3 regions of the Arthrobacter sp. NyZ413 genome follow, and region 1 is predicted to be linked to each of the others. Evidence: predicted binding sites of a transcription regulator. Region 1 holds the regulator's gene; each other region holds the start of a gene.

What was found. Region 1 encodes LexA, which represses DNA repair genes until DNA is damaged. Its sites were predicted from a motif close to TCGAACANNTGTTCGA; they were not measured.
Region 2: the regulator LexA is predicted to act here: its motif matches at 4,598-4,613, upstream of ABCW42_RS04105 (DUF222 domain-containing protein).
Region 3: the regulator LexA is predicted to act here: its motif matches at 5,048-5,063, upstream of ABCW42_RS05250 (DUF222 domain-containing protein).

The regions. Positions count from the first base shown of each region.
Region 1 covers NZ_CP155434.1:1,567,125-1,574,437, forward strand. The annotation lists gene ABCW42_RS07385 (ATP-dependent DNA helicase) at 1-1,886, shown strand, start outside; gene lexA (transcriptional repressor LexA) at 1,883-2,632, opposite strand; gene ABCW42_RS07395 (LysM peptidoglycan-binding domain-containing protein) at 2,996-3,355, shown strand; gene ABCW42_RS07400 (histidinol-phosphate transaminase) at 3,435-4,553, shown strand; gene hisB (imidazoleglycerol-phosphate dehydratase HisB) at 4,597-5,223, shown strand; gene hisH (imidazole glycerol phosphate synthase subunit HisH) at 5,220-5,957, shown strand; gene ABCW42_RS07415 (hypothetical protein) at 5,958-6,116, shown strand; gene priA (bifunctional 1-(5-phosphoribosyl)-5-((5-phosphoribosylamino)methylideneamino)imidazole-4-carboxamide isomerase/phosphoribosylanthranilate isomerase PriA) at 6,163-6,903, shown strand; gene ABCW42_RS07425 (SseB family protein) at 6,903-7,313, shown strand, end outside.
Region 2 covers NZ_CP155434.1:844,378-851,690, reverse strand. The annotation lists gene flgL (flagellar hook-associated protein FlgL) at 1-609, shown strand, start outside; gene fliW (flagellar assembly protein FliW) at 606-992, shown strand; gene ABCW42_RS04115 (APC family permease) at 1,231-2,796, shown strand; gene ABCW42_RS04110 (AMIN-like domain-containing (lipo)protein) at 2,961-3,503, opposite strand; gene ABCW42_RS04105 (DUF222 domain-containing protein) at 4,815-6,848, shown strand; gene ABCW42_RS04100 (hypothetical protein) at 7,000-7,176, opposite strand; gene ABCW42_RS04095 (DUF4193 domain-containing protein) at 7,265-7,313, opposite strand, start outside.
Region 3 covers NZ_CP155434.1:1,099,442-1,106,754, reverse strand. The annotation lists gene ABCW42_RS05275 (DUF2182 domain-containing protein) at 1-375, opposite strand, end outside; gene ABCW42_RS05270 (MFS transporter) at 713-2,074, opposite strand; gene ABCW42_RS05265 (hypothetical protein) at 2,182-3,111, opposite strand; gene ABCW42_RS05260 (hypothetical protein) at 3,771-4,349, shown strand; gene ABCW42_RS05255 (hypothetical protein) at 4,510-4,821, shown strand; gene ABCW42_RS05250 (DUF222 domain-containing protein) at 5,165-6,661, shown strand; gene ABCW42_RS05245 (ArsR/SmtB family transcription factor) at 6,759-7,313, shown strand, end outside.

The DNA of each region.
Region 1 (7,313 bases):
TGCAGGCGGGCACGGGCACGGGTAAATCCCTGGCGTACTTGATACCCCTGATTGCGCACGCGATGGAGAGCAACAAACCCGCGCTCGTGTCCACGGCCACGCTCGCACTCCAGTCGCAGATCGTTGGCCGGGACTTGCCCCGGCTCCTGGAAACCATCAACCCGGAGCTGGAGCGCCCGGTCAGCGTGGCGCTCGTCAAGGGCCGGGCAAACTACGCGTGCTTGCACAAGCTGGAAGGCGGCTTTCCAAGCGAGGAGCCAGCTGAAGGGCAGTTGTTTTCGCTCGGCGAGGACACGAGCGTTCCGCATCTCGCCGCGGCCATCGGCGGACCGTCCTCGCAACTTGGCAAGGAAGTGCTGCGGCTTCGGGAGTGGGCTGCGAAGACCGCTACGGGGGATCGCGACGAACTCATGCCCGGAGTTACGGACCGGGCGTGGCGCCAAGTTTCAGTCACGTCCATGGAGTGCCTCGGAGCGCAGAAGTGCCCCATGGCCGAGGAATGCTTCAGCGAATTGGCCCGGCATCGTGCCGCCGAATCCGACGTCGTGGTCACCAACCATGCAATGCTCGCCGTCAGCGCCTTCGAAGGCTTGGCTGTGCTTCCCGAGTACGACGTCGTGGTTGTTGACGAAGCGCACGAACTCCAGGACCGGGTAACCGGGGCGGTGTCCGGCCAGCTATCTGTCGCAATGGTCCATGCCGCTGCGTCGAGCGCACGGAAACACACGGCCATCACGGTGGACGCGCTGAACGCGGCTGCTGACCGTTTGGAACTCGCGATTGCCAGTGCCCCGTCCGGGCTGCTGCCCAACGGACTTAACGACGAGCAGCTTGATTGCGTGGACCAATTGCGGGAGGCGTGCCGCGCGGCCCTTTCAGATTCGAAGGGCGACTCTTCAAACGCGGTCGACGGCGGACGGCAGCTTGCGCGCTCACGACTGATGCTGATCCTCGAACTCTGCGAACGCTTGCTGAGCGCACGGGAAAACAAGGAAGTCGTGTGGTTTTCGCGAAGCAGTACTTTCGACCCGCAACAGGGCTACTCCGCTCCCGACGAGTTTTCGCCTGCGCTCATCAACATTGCCCCGCTCAGCGTGGCCGGTCGGCTGCGTGACGGGCTATTCGCGGGCCACACAGTTGTACTCACTTCGGCAACATTGGCCATCGGTTCGGCCTTCGACGCTACAGCCGGAGGACTGGGACTGAGCGGCCAGGGCGCTCCGAGCTGGACCGGCATCGACGTCGGTTCCCCCTTCGATTACCCGAAGCAAGGCATGCTCTATGTGGCCAAGCACTTGCCCAAACCCGGAAGGGGCAGCTCGCCTGAGGCCCTCGATGAGCTCGAAGGCCTCATCAGGGCTTCCGGAGGAGGAGCCTTGTGCCTCTTTTCTTCCCGGCGCGCCGCAGAGGAGGCCGCCGAGGAAATGCGTTCCCGGCTGGATGTCCCCATCCTCTGCCAGGGCGAATCCACCATGGCTGCGCTCGTCAAGCAATTCGCCGACGAAAAGGACACCTGTTTGTTCGGCACCATGTCGCTGTGGCAAGGCGTGGATGTTCCCGGCGGTTCATGCAGGCTCGTTGTGATTGACAGGATTCCGTTTCCCCGCCCGGACGATCCGTTGATGACGGCCCGGTCGCGTGCAGTGGCGCAGGCGGGAGGCAACGGCTTCATGGCGGTTTCCGCAACCCACGCGGCTATCCGCCTGGCCCAAGGAGCCGGGCGCCTTATCCGATCAACGGGGGACAAAGGGGTGGTGGCCGTCTTGGATTCCAGGCTTTCCACGGAACGATACGGCGGATACCTCCGGGCCGCGCTGCCGCCTTTCTGGACAACCACGGACCGTTCCGTGGTACTTGGCGCGCTTGAGCGGCTTGCTGCCGGCTAGAGCGACCTCAGGACCGAGACCACTTTGCCCATGATGGTGGCTTGGTCGCCCAGTATAGGTTCGTATTGGGTGTTTTGCGGCAGCAGCCAGGTGTGGCCGTCCCGCTGGCGGAACGTCTTCACCGTGGCTTCGTCGTCGAGGAGGGCGGCCACGATGTCGCCGTTCACAGCATCGTTCTGACGCCGGACCACTACCCAGTCGCCGTTGCAGATGGCTGCGTCGATCATTGAATCACCGGCAACCTTCAACATGAAGAGCTCGCCGTGCCCCACGAGCTGGCGGGGCAAGGGAAGGACGTCTTCCACGGTCTGGTCGGCCAGGATGGGGCCACCGGCGGCAATGCGGCCGACGAGCGGCACCATGGCGGTATCGCTCGCACTCGCGAGTTCCGTAACGGCCAGTCCGCCCGTACTGCGGAGCGTTGCCGGCGCTTCGACGCCAGGTATTTGCGCGCCGCCGTCCAGAGTCAACGGCATCAGGACTTCCATTGCGCGCGGACGCTTGGGGTCCCGGCGAAGGTATCCGAGCTTCTCAAGCTGGGACAACTGGTGCGTGACGCTTGAAAGGCTGGCCAAGCCTACCGTGTCACCGATTTCGCGCATCGACGGCGGGTAGCCGTGATCATTCACCGAACGTTGGATGGTCTCCAGGATCTTCTTCTGGCGGACAGTCAGGCTCTTGGGAGACTTTTGCGGCTGCTGGCTCCGCGCTGCAGCGGACCCGCTGCCGGTGGCTTTCGCTGCCATGTTCGCCAACGCCCTTCTGTTGCGTCCGGTCCGCGCTGGAGCGCCTGACGGGATCCGTGGCCTGAAAATGTCAGACCCTCCTGATGCACTGAATCAGTGCCTTTCCTTCCCTCAAACGTAGGGCAGGCGCAGGTGTTTATCAAACATTTGTTCTAGCGAGTCTCGACACCGTTCGTTGATAAGTGCTAAAAATGTCGTAGCAAAGTTCGAATATGTGTTCTAAAGAGGACCGTGAAGCCCAGGTTTTCGATCAATCGTTCGAAAACGTTGACGAATGCCAGGGCCGGCGGCACTCACTGAAGGCAAGAATTGGCTGCCGCGCTCCGGAGCTCCGGACGGCAATTGTTCAGAAGGGCCCAGCTCATGACCGCAATCTCCACCGTCCACGTTTCCGGCAGTGCCGAAGCCGTGGGCAGGCTCCACCTGACCCGCAGGGGCCGCATGGTCATCTTCGGCGTGCCGGCGATGCTCTTGGTCGCAGTGCTGCTCAGCATGGGGGGATTCCTGAATTCGCCCGCCAAGGCGTCGGATTCGGTAACCGAACTGCAGCCCACTAATACGGTGAGTGTCACGGTCCAGGCGGGCCAGTCGCTGTGGGGGATCGCCGGAGTGGTCGCGCCGAGCCGGGATCCGAGGGAGGTCGTCGCAGAAATCATCCAGTTGAACAACCTGCTCGACGGTCGCATCGCCCCCGGCCGGCGCTTGTTCGTTCCGTCCGCATGACGCGTTCCGGTCCGGGTCGGGAACGGCGCCCGCGCCGTCACAGTTTCAGGGCACAGCCGACGCCCCTTAAACTGTCATGGTGAGTGAGCAGCTTGAGCGACTTGACCGACTTCCCCTCCGGACCAACCTTCGAGGCCTGAGCCCTTATGGCGCCCCGCAGCTTGATGTTCCGATCCTGCTCAATGTCAATGAGAACACTCATGGCGTGCCCGCTGATGTCCAGGCGGCCATCACCGCGGCAGTCGCGGAAGCCGCCACCGGGCTGAACCGCTACCCGGACCGTGAGTTCACCGAGCTCCGTGAGGCCTTGGCTGAGTATCTGGGGCACGGACTTGTTGCGGACAATATCTGGGCGGCCAATGGCTCGAACGAAGTGCTGCAACAGATCCTCCAGGCTTTCGGTGGCCCCGGACGTACCGCCCTCGGCTTCCCCCCGACGTACTCCATGTACCCCCTGCTGGCCAGTGGAACGGATACTGAGTACATTGCCGGCGTCCGTGCCGATGACTACGGCCTTGATGCCGAGTCCGCGGCCGCGCAGGTCCGCGAACTCCAGCCGAACGTCGTGTTCTTGTGCTCGCCGAACAATCCGACCGGTACCGGCCTTGGCCTGGACGTCGTGGAGGCTGTGTACGAGGCGGGCGAGGCCAGCCAGGCCATTGTCATTGTCGACGAGGCGTACCACGAGTTTGCCCACGACGGCACCCCGAGTGCCCTGACGCTTCTTCCCGGCCGCGAGCGGCTTATCGTTTCGCGGACCATGAGCAAAGCTTTCGCCTTGGCCGGCGCCCGGATCGGCTACATGGCCGCAGCGCCCGAAGTTGCCGACGCGATCCGCCTGGTGCGGCTCCCGTACCACCTGTCGGCTATCACCCAAGCCACTGCGCTGGCTGCACTTCACCACCGCGAGGCCCTCATGGCCGACGTCGAAGACATCAAGGTCCAGCGCGACCGCATCGTCAGCGAGCTGACCCGCCTGGGCTTCACGCCCGCGGCCTCGGACTCCAACTATGTGTTCTTCGGCGGAGTCGGAAACCCGCACGCATTGTGGCAAGGCCTGCTGGATCGTGGAGTCCTCATCCGCGACGTCGGCATTCCGGGCCACCTGCGCGTCACTGCCGGCACCGAGCCGGAAACCACCGCCTTCCTTGAGGCGCTCGAAGCCTTGGTGGACGGGCAGCTTTCCGGCCCGGCCTAGACTTGAACCTGACCTTTCCCTCCTGCCTCCAAAGGAAATACGAATGAGCGAAAACGGCGCCGGCACGGCGGCCGCCCGTACAGCACGCATGGAACGCACCACCAGCGAGTCTTCGGTCCTGGTTGAGATCAACCTCGACGGCACCGGAGTCTCGGACATCAGCACCTCGGTGCCGTTCTACGACCATATGCTGACGGCGCTCTGCAAGCACTCGCTCATCGACATGACCGTCAAGGCCACCGGCGATACCCACATTGACGCCCACCACACAGTGGAAGACGTGGCCATCACGTTCGGCGAAGTACTTCGAACCGCCCTGGGCAACAAAGCCGGGATCCGCCGCTTCGGCGAGGCAACCGTGCCGTTGGACGAAGCACTGGCGCACGCCGTCGTCGACGTCTCCGGTCGTCCCTACCTGGTGCACGGCGGCGAGCCCGCCGGTCAGGAGTACCACTTGATCGGCGGCCACTTCACAGGCTCGCTCACCCGCCATGTCTTCGAGGCCATCACGCTCCATGCTGGGATCTGCCTCCACATGAACGTTCTGGCAGGCAGGGATCCGCACCACATCGTCGAAGCCCAGTTCAAGGCGTTTGCCAGGGCGCTTCGCTCCGCCGTCGAGTCCGACCCGCGGGTCGAAGGCATTCCGTCCACGAAGGGCGCCCTATGAGCGCGCAGATCCTCAAGGACGGAGCCATCGTGGATCCGAAGGCCGCGGGCCGGATCGTTTCGGCCGAAGGCAAGCCGACCGTTACTGTCTTGGATTACGGCTCGGGGAATGTCCGCTCGGCCGTCCGGGCGCTGGAACGGGCCGGAGCGGAAGTCACGCTCAGCGCGAAGCCGGAAGATGTCCTGAACGCAGACGGGCTCCTGGTGCCCGGAGTCGGCGCGTTTGAAACCGTCATGCGCGAGCTCAAGGCGGTTGACGCTGTCCGGTTGATTGGTCGTCGCATTGCCGGCGGCCGCCCGGTCCTTGGCATCTGCGTCGGCCTCCAGGTGTTCTTCGAAGCCGGAGTCGAGCACGGCACCGAGGCCGAAGGCATGGGAGAGTGGCCCGGCAAGGTGGAACTGCTTCCTGCGCCTGTGGTCCCGCACATGGGCTGGAATACGGTGGACGTGCCGGAAGGATCCACGTTGTTCGCCGGTGTTGAGCACGAGCGCTTTTATTTCGTGCACTCATATGGCGTGCAGAAGTGGGAGTTCGACGTCGCCCAGCCCAGGATGGCCCCGCCGAAGGTCACCTGGTCCGAACACGGCGCACCCTTCATTGCCGCAGTGGAAAACGGTCCGCTGTGCGCTACCCAGTTCCACCCGGAAAAGTCCGGCGACGCCGGTGCCCGGCTCCTGCGCAATTGGGTCGAAAGCCTCCGTCCGCACCCGCCGGTGCCGGAGGCCGCTTCCTAGATGTGGTCCGTAATTTTCATGGGTGCTGCCGGCCTGTTGGTGGGTGGCGGAATCTCGTTCCATCAGCAGAGGCGCCCCGCGTGGGTTTCCATTTCCTTCTACGTACTCGCGGGCCTGGCACTGCTCGCGGCCTACCTTTTCACCCTTCCAGGCAAATAGCCCGCGGAGCGATGGCACTGCCCGCCCCACAACCTCAAGGACTTCAATGACCACCGAACAGCCCGTATTGGAACTCCTGCCTGCCGTCGACATCGTTGACGGCCAGGCGGTGCGCCTCCTGCAAGGCGAAGCCGGTTCCGAAACCAGCTACGGCACCCCGCTCGAAGCCGCGCTTAACTGGCAGGAAGCCGGCGCGGAATGGGTCCACATGGTAGACCTCGACGCCGCTTTTGGCCGGGGTAACAACGCGGACCTCATCAGCGAAGTTGTCTCCCAGCTCACGTTGAAGGTTGAGCTCTCCGGCGGACTCCGGGACGACGAATCCCTCGAGCGCGCCCTGGAGCTGGGAGTTGCCCGCGTGAACCTCGGAACGGCGGCCCTTGAGAACCCGGAATGGACCCGTCGTGCGATCGCGCGCTTCGGTGACAAGATCGCCGTCGGGCTTGACGTCCGTGGCACCACCCTCGCTGGCCGCGGCTGGACCAAGGAAGGCGGAGACCTCTGGGAGGTTCTTGCGCGCCTGGAAGACGCGGGCTGCGCACGGTACGTGGTCACTGACGTCACGAAGGACGGGACGCTTCAGGGACCCAACGTCGATTTGCTCCGCCAGATGGTCGAAAAGACCGGTAAGCCAGTGGTCGCGTCCGGTGGGATTTCGAGCCTTGAGGACCTCCGCGCACTGCGGGAGCTTGTTCCGCTCGGCGTCGAGGGAGCGATCGTGGGCAAGGCGCTTTACGCCGGCGCCTTCACCCTCCCGGAAGCCCTGGACGTAGCCGGCCGCCGCTGATGTCCCACGAAGCGCAGCCATCCGAATCGGCCGCACCCGAAGCTACGGGTCGTCCGTACCGTGCGTTGCCGGGCCACATCGCTGCAGCCCTCGCGGGGGCCGGGGGAACCGGCGACTCCGCGGGGCAGCCGTGGTCGGGCCGGGACCTGAGCGGTGACGCGGGAAAAATCCACAATTTCGAGGACGACGACGGAACCGCCGACGCCGGCTACCTTGCCGCCGTCGGGGCCTTACTTGCCGGCGAGGGGACCGAAGCCGGGGTCGTCGCTTCCTTGGCCACCGCCCGTGTCTTCGTCCCCGTGGTGGCGCAACTCGCCGAGGAAGCCGAAGGGGTCGACGGACTCCATGCCGACAAGCAGGCGGATATGGCCCTGGTGACTCTGACTGCTCCTGACGGCAGGACCGCGATG
Region 2 (7,313 bases), 720 kb from region 1:
GACCTCACGGTTCAGGCCGCGAACGGCTCCCTCACCGACCCCGCGAAGGAGGCGATCGCCGTCGAACTCGAAGGCCTCAACAAGGACTTGCTTTCCCAGGCGAATACGCAATACCTGGGGCGGAACATCTTCGCCGGAAGCTCGGATACCTCGGGCGCGTTCAGCAACGCGTCTCCCCCGGTCTTCAACGGAACGCCCGGGAGTACCGTGGAACGCAGGATCGACGCCAACCAGACCGTGCGGGTAGACGCCGACGGCGGCACGATCTTCGGTGACGGCGCCGGCTCCGTTTTCGCGCTGGTGAGCAACGTCGTCGCGGACATCCGCTCGGGCGCGAACGTCAGCAGCCGCTTGCCGGCGATCGCGGACAGGATCAACACTGTGATCGCGGGCCGGACGGAAGTGGGCGCGCGACAGGCGAAGATCCTGGGCGCGCAGGACACGAACGACGGCATGAAGCTCACGCTGGACGCGCAACGCTCCGGCATCGAAGACGCGGACATAGGAAAGGTGGTCCTGGACTTGAAGCTGCAGGAGACCAACTACCAGGTGGCCCTCGCTGTCACCGCGAAAACGCTGCAGCCGACGCTCATGGATTTCCTCCGATGAGCACGGCTCCGGAGTTTCGGGAATTGAGCTTCACTGCTCCCATGCCCGGACTTGAGGCCGCGGCCAGTTTCGTGTTGCGGGAGATCGACGGCGCGCCGGGGCTCTTCGCGATGGAATCGGCCAGTCCGCCCATCCGGATGTTCGTCGCCGATGCGGCCGTCTACGTACCCGATTACGCTCCGACGATTCCCCGCGCCGTGCTCGAGGAGCTTGGGTTGGGTCAGGCCGGCTTGCCGACCACGCTGGTAGTGGTGAATCCGACGCCGGAACGGACCACGGTGAATCTCGCCGCGCCAATCGTGCTGAACGCGGAGACGGGGCGCTGCACGCAGCTCGTCCTCGATGGTGCCGACTATCCATTGCGCGCCGAACTGGGCGCCTAAGGGGAAGCTTTTCAAGGGCAGGGCCGGTATGGGCCCTGCCCTTTCGCGTGCCCAAACAATTTTGGCCGAATTGCGGAAACCCCTTGCGTCGTGACCGCTCGGCGTCCATACTAAATGAACGTCATTCATTTAGTGACTCCCGTCTCGTTGATGACCCCCTGGGAGGGAAGGCCCGGATATGCCCCGAAGCCAGCACCACCCCGCAACAACCCCCGGCCATCTAGAAAGAGCCAAATACATGACTCAAACAATCCGCCCAAGTGCCAGGAAAGCAGTAGAAGCCCACGATCCCGCCGGCTCCGAGCACGGCATTACCGGCAAAGGACTCAAGACGGGGCAGTTGGGGCTCCTCGCCGTCGTCGTCCTCGGTATTTCCTCCGTGGCACCCGCTTATAGCCTGACCAGCTCACTGGGCCCGGCCGTCAACGCCGTCGGCCTGCAATTGCCCGCCATCTTCATCGTCGCGTTCATCCCGATGATCCTGGTGGCCTTCGCCTACCGCGAGCTCAACGCCGACTCGCCGGACAGCGGAACCAGCTTCACCTGGACCACCAAGGCCTTCGGCCCGTTCATCGGATGGATGGGCGGCTGGGGCTTGCTGGCGGCAAACATCATCGTCTTGTCAAACCTCGCCGGCGTCGCCGTGGACTTCTTCTATCTCTTCCTCGCGCAGGTATTCGGCAATCCCGGACTCGCGGACCTCACCTCCAACAAGCCCCTGAACATCGCCACCTGCCTGACGTTCGTGGCACTGGCCGTCTGGGTCAGCTACAGGGGCCTGCACGCCACCAAGCTCGTGCAGTACGCCATGGTGGGATTCCAGGTTGTGGTGCTGGGCGTCTTCATCGTCATGTCCCTCACCCATGCAGCCTCGGGAGACACCTCGACGGCGATTGCCTTCAGCTGGGATTGGTTCAACCCGGGCAAGATCAGCAGCTTCGAACAGTTCGCAGCGGGCATGTCCCTCGCCGTCTTCGTCTACTGGGGTTGGGACGTCTGCCTGACCGTCAACGAGGAAACCAAGGGCGGCAAAGGCACTGCCGGCAAGGCTGGAACCACCACCGCCATCGCCGTCCTGGGTCTCTACATCGCCGTGATCGTGGCAACCATGATGGTTGCCGGCATCGGCGGCGAAGGGATCGGGCTGAACAACCCGGACAACCAGTCCAACGTGTTTGCCGCGCTGGCTTCGCCGGTCATGGGACCGCTGGCGATCCTCATGTCGCTCGCGGTGCTCGCCGGAACCGCCTCGTCCCTGCAGTCCACCATGGCCTCCCCTGCCCGCAGCCTCCTCGCGATGGGCCACTACGGCGCCTTGCCGCACCGCTTCTCCACGGTCAGCAAGCGCTACGGCTCCCCCGGCTTCGCCACCATCATGGCCGGAGCAATCTCTGGCGGCTTCTACGCCATCATGAAGGTCGTCAGCGAAAACGTCCTGAACGACACCATCCTGGCGCTCGGCCTGATGATCTGCTTCTACTACGCCCTGACCGCGTTCGCTTGCGCCTGGTACTTCCGGCACAGTGTATTCAGCAGCGTCCGCAACTTCTTCATGCGCTTGCTCTTCCCGGTGATCGGCGGCGTGGTCCTTACTTTGGTCTTCATCCAGACCGCCGTGGACAGTTGGTCCCCTTCCTTCGGCAGCGGCTCGGAAGTCTTCGGCATCGGGCTGGTGTTCATCATCGGCGTCGGCATCCTGGTCCTCGGCGCCGTGTTCATGCTGATCATGGCGCGGGTCCGGCCCGGATTCTTCCGCGGCGAAACCCTCCGCAAGGACACCCCGGCACTTGTAGTGCCGGAGTAAGCCGCAAATGGGAGAAGCCCTGTTCCGGGAATTCCCGGGACAGGGCTTCTGCGTTGCTCACAGGTGGGCCCTCGCAGGTGGGCGCTCACACCTGGGCGCTCACCATAGGTGGGCGCTCACCATAGGTGGGCGCTCACCACAGGTGGGCTCTCACACGTGGGCGCTCACCATAGGTGGGCCACGTCCACTACCAGCCGCGTTCCTTCTCCTGGTCCGGCCAGCGTAAAGACCCTGAAGGGCAAGCGGCCGCGTACTCCCAGGCCAAGGCTCGTGTAGCCCTCGAAGCTTCCCGCGAAGGCGAGCTGCCGGAACGCCGAATACCCTGCGAGGTTCGCGAGCTCCGACCGATCTCCCGGGTTGTACGTCGACTGGCCATTGGAGTACGCCGGAGCATTGACGGTGACTTGCAGGAACGCGTTGCCCCTCAGCTCCACCGGGAGCCCTGATCCTTCATGGAACACTTGCGGAACATACTTCACCGAGTAGCCTGCGACGTTGCCGTTCAGGTCAATCACCAGCCGGTCGAAGCAGGGCTGCTGGCCTGTCCTGACGTTCATCACCTGGGCCTGCGTCAACCCTGGGCTGGACTTCGCCAACGATCCCCAGGCGATGCCACAATACGGAGCAGCCGAGGCCGCTCCTGGACCTACGAATCCGAGTCCGACGGCGAGCAGCAGGGCTGCAAACCATGCCTTGAAATTCCCCATTTTTACCCACTCCCTCTAGGCTCTTGATACTCCAAGAGTAGGAGCGGCCGAGCCCTTTCAACGCGGCCGTTTCCGCTTCGGTCCCCAACCGTTAATACCGCCGGCGCAGGGTCACGGAGACACCATCAAACGGGCTCTTGCACGCACAGTTCCAGGGCTATTGCGCCGGTTCGCGCCCCGGTTCGTTATTGCACATAACAGGGTTCAAGGCCTGGAAAGCGAGATGGTGGAAAAGATTGATGGAACGGACTTTGCCGACGCGGCAGCACGGGACCCGGCGCGCCTTCGGTTGTTGTTCGGGCTACGTCAGTCAACGACGGCGGCCGCGGTCCCGGCGCTTGATGCGCCGCTTTTTCGAACAAGCGCCGTAACGGGCCGTGCGGGGCTTATTTTGTCGGTGCCTTCTGGGAGGCTTTGGTTATGGACGGGATCGGGGGAATCGGTTTTGCGGACGCGGCAGCTTCGGACCGGCGCGCCGTCGGATAACGGCTTGCGCGGCGCAGGTTGACGATGCCGGCCGCGATCCCGTCGCTTGATGCTCCGGTTTTGAAAACAAGCGCCGGTTTTTCGAACAAGAACCGTAACGGGTCGTGTGGGTTCTTTAATGTCAGTGCCTTCCGGGAGGCTGTGGTTATGGACGGGATCGGGGGAACGGTTTTGCGGACGCGGCAGCTTGGGACCCGGCGCGCCTTCGGTTGCGGCACGGGCTACGTAAGTCGACGACGTCGGCCGCGGTCTCGGCGCTTGATTCCAGTTCCGTCGCTTGATGGTCCGGAATGGCGAACAAGAACCGCCGCCGGTCGTGCGGACCCTTTAATGTCAGTGCCTTCTGGGAGGCTTTGGTTATGGACGGGATCGGGGGATCGGTTTTGCGGACGCGGCAGCTTCAGACGGACACGCCTTCGGATAACGGCTTGCGTGGCGCAGGTCGACCACGCCGGCCGCGATTCAGACGCTTGATGGTCCGGTTTTGAAAACAAGCGCCGCTTTTTCGAACAAGAACCGTCGCGGGTCGTGCGGGGCTTATTTTGTCGGTGCCTTCTGGGAGGCTTTGGTTATGGACGGGATCGGTTTTGCGGACGTTAGAGCTTCGGACGGACACGCCTTCGGATAACGGCTTGCGCGGCGCAGGTCGACGATGCCGGCCGCGATCCCGTCGCTTGCGCGGCGGAATGTAAAAGAAGCTCCGGAATCTGAACCAAGAAACGTAGCGGGTCGTGCGGGGCTTATTTTGTCGGTGCCTTCTGGGAGGCTTTGGTTATGGACGGGATCGGGGGATCGGTTTTGCGGACGCGGCAGCTTCGGACGGACATGCCTTCGGGTGATGGTCCGGGTGGTGCCGGCGTTCGTGGTGCCGGCGTTCGTGGTGCCGGGTCGCCGGTCGCTGCTCTCCACCGGACGGATCCCGGTCCAGTTCCTGGTGCCGATGCCTTCGCCTTGATCGAGGCGGCGATCGCGGCGGTGACGGCGTTCCGTCCCGGCACCCACACCCGATTTGCCGACACCGCTTTGGCCGGTACCGCTTTGGCCAGTACCGACGGCACCGGCACGAGCAACCCCGGCAGTAGTGGCCCGGGCACCGGCAACCCTTTTGCCGACACCGCCGGCAGCACCGGGATTACCGGTATCGCGGGGGCGGGGGCGGTGTTGATTGGTCAGTTGCGCCTGTTGGAGGATTTGAAGTCCGCGATCGCCGGGGCGCAGGCCCGGATCACCGTCGCGTTCGACACTGCCCAGCGCCGCGCGCACGCCGGGCAGGGGGTCCCTGCCGCGGAGCAAGGCAAGGGCGTCGGAGCGCAGGTCGCGCTGGCCAGACGGGAATCCCCCGCCAAAGGCTCCCGCCTCCTCGGACTGGCGAAGGCGCTGGTGGTGGAGATGCCCCGGACCCTGGCCGCCCTGGACACCGGGCAGCTCAACGAATGGCGCGCCACACTGCTGGTGAAGGAAACCGCCTGCCTCAGCGCGGAGGACCGGGCCGGTGTCGACGCCGAACTCGCCCCGGACACCGGAACCCTGCACGGCGCCGGAGACCGCGCCGTGACCGCCGCCGCACGGGCGGCCGCGTACCGGCGTGACCCGGGCACGGTCACCCGCCGCGCCGCCCGGGCCGTGACCGAGAGGCACGTCAGCCTGCGCCCGGCCCCGGACACCATGACCTATCTGACCGCGCTGCTGCCCGTGGCCCAGGGCGTGGCCGTGCACGCCGCCCTGACCCGGCACGCAGACACCCTGCGCGCCGGCGGGGAGAGCCGCTCCCGCGGGCAAGTCATGGCCGACACCCTCGTCGAACGCACCACCGGCACCCGGGCCGGGATCACCGGCATCGACCTCCACCTCGTCATGACCGACCGCACCCTCCTGCAAGGCCACACCGAACCGGCACGGATCCCCGGCTACGGCATCGTCCCCGCCACCTGGGCCAGAACCCTCCTCACCACCAACCCCGGCACCACCCAAACCAACCCCGAACCCGGACCCAACGGCGTCACCGGACCCGACGGAACCGGGTCTGATGGAGGAGCCGGCACCGGACCCGACGGAAGCGGAGACAGGCAAGAACTCGGAGATAGGACCGGCCAGGCCGGGCACGAACCCGGCCCCGGACGAAGAAACCGGACCGGAACCGGGAAAGACGGGCCGGACCACCGGAGCAGACACAGCCACCGCGCAGGCCAAGAACACAGCGCCGGCCAGCAACACGGCGCCGGTCAGGAACACAGCGCCGGCCAGCAACGCGACGCCGGTCACGGACACAGCGCTGGCCGGCAACGCGGTGCGGGGGCCGGGCACGCCGCGGCCGCCGAGGCGCTCCGCCCCGGACCGGGTAACCACCAGCCCGGGGATGCAGAGTTCAAGGTCTGGTTGCGGCGGCTCTTCACCGCGCCCGGAAGCGGCGAACTCGTCGCCGCCGATTCGAAGGCCAGGCTCTTCCCGCCCGGACTCAGGCGCCTCATCCAGGTCCGGGACAACACCTGCCGCACCCCCTACTGCGACGCGCCCATCCGGCACCTGGACCACATCCTGGCCTGGCACCTGGGCGGAACCACCACCCAAAACAACGGCGCAGGACTCTGCGAAGCCTGCAACCACACCAAAGAACTCCCCGGCTGGACAACCCGCACCCGAAAACCACACCCCGGACACCGGCACACCTTCGAACTCCTCACCCCCACCGGGCACAGCTACCAAACAACAGCCCCGCCCCTACCCGGCACACCCCACACCCCGGACACGGACCCGGACACCCAAATCTCACCCCTCGAAACCACCGCCCTCCACCACTGGGACGACCGGAACCACCAACACAAACCACACCACCAACCACAACTCCGCAAACCCGCCTAAAAACAACCAGCACGCCCAAACACGGCCAGCCGGCACCTACAAAACGGCAATGCCGGAAAAGTTCTTGGGCTGGCATGACTCGCCAAAACTGACGTGCTTGGGGGACGATGTCGTCGAATTGAAACGGCCACGCAGAAAACCAAGTATCTGATTATTGAGCGATTAACCAAGGATGAAGGGGCAGGTTGAGACGGGTCAAGAGTCGTTCGAGAGTCGCCTCAACGAAGATGTCCTCTGGTTCGACAACGTCTTCGGCGGCCATCATCGCTAGGACTTCTTCAGCAGAAATTTCCTTGCCTAAACAGTTGTCGCCCAATTGGAAAAACATGCTGATTCCGCGCAACCCTCACCCAATAAACAAAAAAACCCCGCCGAACTGTTTTCCAGTCCGGCGGGGCCGATGTCTTTGTTTAATTTTAGCCTTCGCACTCGCGGCAGTATTTGAGGCCGTTCTTTTCCAGTGCG
Region 3 (7,313 bases), 470 kb from region 1:
AGCATAACGACCAGTCTCGCGGCGATGGCGACCGATCCGCGCATAGGCAACGACCATCGGCGCCACCGAAGGGAACATCATCGCCGCGAGCATTACAACCCACGTCGTGACGAAGAACCCCAGCGGTCCCGGATCCGTCCAACGCCCCATGTCCATACCGGACATTTGCACAGCCGTAACCACCCAGCTGACGGCCGCAAGGGCCAGCAGTACGGCGACCAACCCTGCTTCGCGCAGATCAAGCCGGTATCGCCGAGCAACCGCGAATGACGCAGGGCGCGCCGAAGCGCGCCCCGCAACTCCCGCGTTCAGCCTCCGCCGTGGCACGTGCCCGGCAGTCACGCCCGGCCCCCAGGCCTGCTGTCCACCGGACACGGACAAATCAATGCACAACTGCAATTGGCAACATATTTTCCGGACATTTCCCAAGACATTTAGGACCCTCCTCGCTAGCACAATCTCCTAGCGGAGCTCCCCCAGAGGCAGCGCCGAAACACGAAATGACGAGGCGACCGGCCTCGCTAAGGCAGAGATTATTCCGGCCCAAAATGGGTGTCAATACGCTGCGCAAACCCACAAAGCGCCCTAAGATCGGAGCCACTTTGCGTCGCCAAGTAATTCAATAAACGCCCAGCTCAGGCGCCTATCGGCACTCAGGACGGGAGTCGCCGTCGTACACTCAATCCGCTATTTCCACCGACGGGCCTCGCACCTACTCCGCCGGCTTCCGCCACGCCAGCGCCAGCACGAAAACCACCGCGCTGAGCCCGAGCATCACCAACACCATGAGTCCCCAGTTCGGCTGGTTCACGCCCGAGCCATACAGCACGCCGATCAACACCGTGGCGGTAATCGCGCCGAGGTAGCGGCAGGTCTGGAAGATCCCGGCCGCCACTCCCCTCTCCTCGGGCCGCGCCGAAACATACAAGCCTTGGTTCGACGAGGTACTGACCACGCCATACGGCACACCCATGAACGCCGTAAGGACCAGCACCAGCGGCGGCCAGAAGGACAACGTCAGCAGGCCGAGCGCTCCCGATGCCGACGCCAGGACCACGACGCCGGCCACCATCACCGGTCGCACGCCGAACCGCTCAATCAGCCGCACCGTCACCGGCGTCATGAAAACCGACGCGGCGGCAAGGGGAAGCATCAACACACCCACCAGGCCGGCGTCGTACCCCGCAGCTTGTTGCAGCAGCTGAGGCAGACCGAAGAACGCAAAGTAGTACACCGCGCTGAACACCGCGAAGCCCAGGTAAAGCAGCATGAGCGGCCGGTTCCGGCCGAGCAGCCGCAGGTCGAGGAACGGCGGGGCGAACCGCAGCTCCCGCCACGCGAACAACGCCGCCAGGATCACCGCAGCGGCGAGGAACCACCAGCGGTAGGCTGGCACGACGTTGAGCAACGCCATCATCGCGAGCAGCAGCGAACCGACGAACGCGAGGATTCCGGGGACGTCGGAATCGCGCACCAGGACGGACAACTTACCGGTTTCGCGCCCGACGTCGGGCGGGGCCGTCCGCTGCACCACCAGTAGCGCCGCGATCGACAGCGGCACGTTGATCGCGAACAGCGCCTGCCAGCCAACCAGACTCACGAGCACGCCGCCGATCACCGGCCCGACGGCCGCCGCCGAAGTGTTGGCCATCTGGATCCGGCCCAGCGGGCGCGTGGAACTGATGTTCGCTTCCCGGCTGAGCGTGGAGACCATGACGACGGCGGACGGGTACGCGGTCGCGGTGCCCACCGCCATGAGGGCCCGGGCCACGCAGACGAGCGCGAAGTTGGGCAGGAACGGCGCCACCGCGCACGTCACCGCGACCACCGCCATGCCGAACGTGAACAGCCGCCGGGGACCGAAGCGGTCCGCGAGCCTCCCCATCAGCGGCTGGCCGGCAGCCGAGGCAAGGTAAAACGAGGTGATCACCCAGGTGACGGTGGCGACGTCGAGCGCAAAATCCTCCCGCAACACCACCAGGGCGACTGCAATCATGGACGAGTTCAGCGGGTTCAGCGCCGTACCGACACTCAGGGCTGTAATCGCGAGGCCGGGGCGGGATTTGTTGGTCACCTAACTAAGTCTGGTGCATGGTTGCCTCGGGTCACGAACCGACGCGTTACAACAGTCGACCCCGGCGGGTTTGGAACCCGCCGGGGTCGCGTTCTGAGCGTGGGGCGTCAGCCCTGTGCTTGCGAGAGTAGCGGCTTGAGGCGACCGTCGGCGTCGTGGGTGAGTGTCGGCGTCGGGGGCGCTGGCGGAGCAACCGGCGCCGGAGGTGCGGGCGGTGCCGGCGGGATGCACGAGTAGTTGTAGTCGAAGTTTCCGTCCGTGAACTGCGTGAGCGCGACGGCGCCGCCCGCAGTCAGCGGAGGCAGGGCGCAGAATGCGGCCGCGGTATCGGTTGAGGTAGCTCCGGCGAGCCAACTCTTGAGCCCGTTCAGATTGCTGTTCGGACCCGGCTGACCGGCGATAAGGCCGAACTGGTACGAGGTGGAATAGATGCCCACTTGAGCACCAATGCTTTGGAAGTACGCGGTCATGCCCTCGAGGACGGAAGCGTTGGCCGCGGTGTCCCAGGACCAGGCGTTGCCGGTTTCCACGTCGAGCCACCACATGTGCTTCGCCGGATCCGGCACGCCCCACTCGTTCACGTCGTCGTAAGCGTTGGCGTAGCCGTAGATGTAGGCGCAAGCCGTGGAAGCGGTCCCGTTACAGGCACCGTAAGGGTTGGGAACATTCACTCCCAACACCACGTTGGAGGAGGGCCACCACGAGTACGCATATTGCGACGGGTTGGCGGTGTTGACGTACAGCGCGACCGGCGCCTGGCTGGTTCCCCCTACCGAGCTTGCAGCCCATTGGAGCTGCTCACCCAAACAAGGGTTCACCGTGCCAGGCCGGCCGTCGTTCACGCCGACAATCCCGAATGACTGCCCGCCAGGCAATCCGCCGCCGCACTGGGGCCACGAAATATCGTTACCCAGTGCGGCGGCTCCCAGATTCGGAGACTCCAGCGTCTCGGCACTCGCAGCGTTCGCCGCCGTGAGCGGTGTAACTATCGATCCAAACAAAAGGCAAGCTATGGCCATGAGTTTTGGAGTTTTCATGATGCGTCCTTGGCATGGCACAGGCATTGCCGGTTGAACCTCCGCACACCGTTTCCCAGTCCGATGGCGGTGAGCCTTCCTCAGCTCATAACGGAGCCTACGGATCCGATTCCGGCCAGCCTTGAGTGATGCCTACTGGACTTAGTTAATGAGTTTGCGAGTAAGTGACCGTTGTGCACTTGGAGTACAGGTCGCCAGTCCAATTCGAGCAAGCCGACCGTACGGCCCCGCGGGCGCCGCTGCACTGCGGAATCTCACGTCCGGCGTGCTGGTGAATGGTGTTGCCTCAGGCGATCAGAAGCTAACATCTGAGGACATGCGGCCATCAGGGCCGTCGAGTGTGTGGTGGGGGCACCATGGCGAAGTTTGCCGCAATCGCAGTCGGGGCGGCCGTGGCGGCATGCTTGTCTGGTTGTGTCTTCCTCAGCGGGCCATTTCCTGCCCGGGGGCCGTCGGGACCCGCGACGCCATCCGGCCAGGCCGCAGGGCAATCCACCCAGGAAGCGGCGCCGCGGACGCCAGCACCGCTTCAAGGATCCTCCGGCACACTCCAAATTAGGGACGTTGACGGCAACACCTTTGAGCTGAGCTACAGCTATTCGCCGTCCCGCATGAAGAGCAGGCCCCTGGCCATGGTCGGGCCCACGACCAATCAGCCCATGGCTGAGCTTCAAGTCGAGGCCATTTACACGTTACGAATTACCAACACGACTCCTGGCGCGTCACTAACATTCGAGCCGAGTTCCGAGTGGCCAGCGACGTTTGGGCTGTATGCGCTGTGGGAGTCACCCAACGCCCTCTGTGACAAAGCCTTCGGCGAAGGACTCAAAGGGTTTTGGTGCGGGGTGGAGCTTGCGCACTTCCACATCGACCAGGCTGTAGCGCCGGGTGCGTCCATCGACCTTGTTTCGCACCCTGGCGTTTCGGACTGGTTCCAAGCCGACGCAGGCACGGTTGTTCCTGACGCTTCCAAAGTGCTCGCGGTCAGGGATGCGTTCGCCCGCCCACACGATTTTCTGGTCACTTACTACGGAGTCGATGAATCGCGGTTTGGCGGTTCCTGCTCGAACACGAACCCCGGCTCCCCGCCGCCGTCGGAAATGCGTCAGGGCCGCGCCACGGGCACCATGCAAATCGCGTCCCGTAGCGGAACTTGCCGACCATTCATGGACGATAGCCTTTTCCCCGACATTGAGAACTACCTCTCTGCCGACGCGACTTACACGATCCTCGACTAGTTACGACGGGCGTCAACGGCGGTGGCGGGTCGGTGATGCGCGGACCTCACGAAGTTGAAGGCTTCGCGCAAGCGCCAGCCACGACTCACTACTTACGGATTCTTGGGCATAATCTAATCACAAGGTCCCTTCCACTCCGGGAGCTCACATGGACACTGAAATGGCTGAAGTCATCGATCATGATGTCACCACCATCACCTGCATTTGTGGAAACACCGTCGGCAATGAGGGACTGATCCAGGCCGATTCACACGGCGTCCCTGTGCATATCGCTGGAGAGACCCTCCCTCCCGACGGGCTGGCCGCCTGGCCAGAAGATGAGGACCTGTACACCCTGTGTCCTTCATGCGGCCGCGTGTACCGCGATGCTGTCATAGAAGAAACCGGAACCGCGCCAGTAGCATTCCAGGTTGATGTCACCACCGACCCAATTGCCAAGGCAATCCGGGTTCATTGGGAACAGAAGCCTTAGTTACGGCTCCGAATCTTGGGACCCGATGACCGCCGGGCGTAAAAATGTCAGACCCCCGTGACAGGGTTTATCCATGGAAGGCATCGTTCACATCGTGGCGCGTCGGGCAGCCTCGCCCGACGTTGATGTTGCGGCGTTGGAACGCCTTTCGCAGCGCATGAATGCCGGAGTGGCCCAGTCCGGCGGAATGGGCGTCGGGTTGGGAACTACCACGACGTCGCGGACAATGCACAAGTTTTCGATCTTCGATGCCGCCGGTTTCAATCACCTGGCGGCCCTTTCTGTTGCCAAACCGGATCGAGTGGCGGGTCCGGATTTCTGGCTTGGCCAGGCCAATGCCGCGATGGATGCCCTTCGCGCAGAAACGGTTTCCGCTTCCCGCCTGTTTGGATTCAAGGATGCCGCCGATTTCGCCGGAAAGGTCGAAGAGATATCGCGAGCTGTGGAGTTTTTGCAGATCGTCGCAGCTGAGGCCGTAGAACGGACACGCGGGGACGCCTACGAGGCGCGGCAATCATCGGCAACGCCTGGTTGGAAGACCGGTTGGACGGAAGCCGCGGAAACGCCGCCCGACGTCGAAGGGCCGGCGCAGACCGCCGGCTCCTCGGATCTGGCCGACGCGAAGGACGACGGTTACCGGAACGCGGCCGAATTCCTGAGGGCCAGGTTGCGGATCAGTATTGGCGAGGCACGGCGTCGGCTCGGGCTTGCTTCGGCGGTGCTCCCGCAGGCGGGCATCGCTGGGCAGGATGTGCCAGCTCGCTACGAAGTGCTGGCCGAGGCCGTTTCGGCAGCGAGCGTGCCATCCCGTTCGGCCACGATTATCGGCTTGGCCCTTGACCGGGTGCGGCTTATCACCGATTCGGAAACCACACTGAAGATGGAGCAGTCACTCACCAACACGGCGGTGCAGAGCGATCCTGATTTCGTCGCCCGGATGGCGAAGCGCTGGGTTGATGCCATCGACCAAGACGGCTCCGAACCGAGCGAGGAAGAACTCCGCCAGCGGCAAGGGGCGTTCATCCGCAAAACCCGCCGAGGTCTCCACCACATGGAAATCTTCGCCACCGCGGAACAATTTGAAACACTCGCCACCGTCATGAATACGGCAACGAATCCCCGGCTCCGCCAAGACGTCGACGGATCGGCGGATGCTGACCCGGACGACGGGAGCGCCGCCTCCTCGCGGGCGTTTTCCAAGTACGACGGCGCCAGTCGCCCATCGCTCGATCGCCGCTCGCGCGCGCAAAAGCTACTTGACGGACTGGTCGGGGCGTGCGGGGTGGCATTGTCCACGGCGGAACTGCCGGCGGCGGGAGGCCTTCGGCCACAGGTCATGGTGACCATCGACTACCGCGAACTGCTGGACCGCATCGAACACGAATCACCGGCCGCCTCGCGCAGCAGCGTAAGCAGCAGTTCGTCCGCATTCCAAGGCCCAATCCACCCCTCGGTCATCCGCAAGATAGCCTGCGACGCGGACATCATTCCGGTTCTGCTCGGCAGTGAGAGCCGTATTCTAGACATCGGCCGCAGCACCAGGCTGTTCCCACCCCACATCCGTAAAGCCATCACCGCCCGCGACCAAGGCTGCGCCTTCCCGGATTGCGATATTCCCGCGCCGTGGTGCGAAGCCCACCACATCACGTACTGGAGCCACGGCGGCACCACCGGCACGGACAACGGCGTTTTGTTATGCAGCCACCACCATCACGTCATCCACAAAGAACAATGGACCATCACCATGGATTCCGGCGTGGCATGGTTCAGGCCTCCACCTCATATCGATCCCCGCCAAATACCACGACGCAACGGGTTCTTCAGGCCTACTCGGATATAGGCATGATCGGTTGTGAGGCCATGCGCGGTTTGGTGAGCGCCATTTGTGCTGCCGCGCACCGTTGACATGTGACTAAATGGTCACCTATCCTGAATTCATGGACGCCGTATTCAAGGCACTCTCCGACCCCACCCGCAGGGAATTGCTCGATGAGCTCTTCCGCGAGGACGGTCAGACGCTGAGTGCGCTTGAGGCGCGGTTCGACATGACCCGTTTCGGGATCATGAAGCACCTCAAGATCCTTGAGGAGGCCGGACTGGTGGTGACCCGCCGTCGTGGTCGTGAAAAGCTGCATTACCTGAATCCCGTACCTATCCGGCTCGTCCACGACCGCTGGGTGAGCAAATACGCAGAACCATGGGCCGCCGCATTGAGCGACCTCAAATCCAGATTGGAAAGTCCCGTGGAAAAGATCTTCGAAATCTATATCAAGACCACTCCGGAACGGCTCTGGGAAGCCATCACGGACAGCGATATCCGGAGCAAGTACCAATTCGGTAACACCCACACCGCCGAATGGTCGCCGGGAGGCCACTACGAAATGACAAACCCCCGAGCCAACGGAATGATCCTCGGTGAAGGCGAAAACCTGGAGGTCGATCCCCCGCGTCGGCTCGTGCAAACCATGCGCGCCCTATGGGGCGAGGACGTG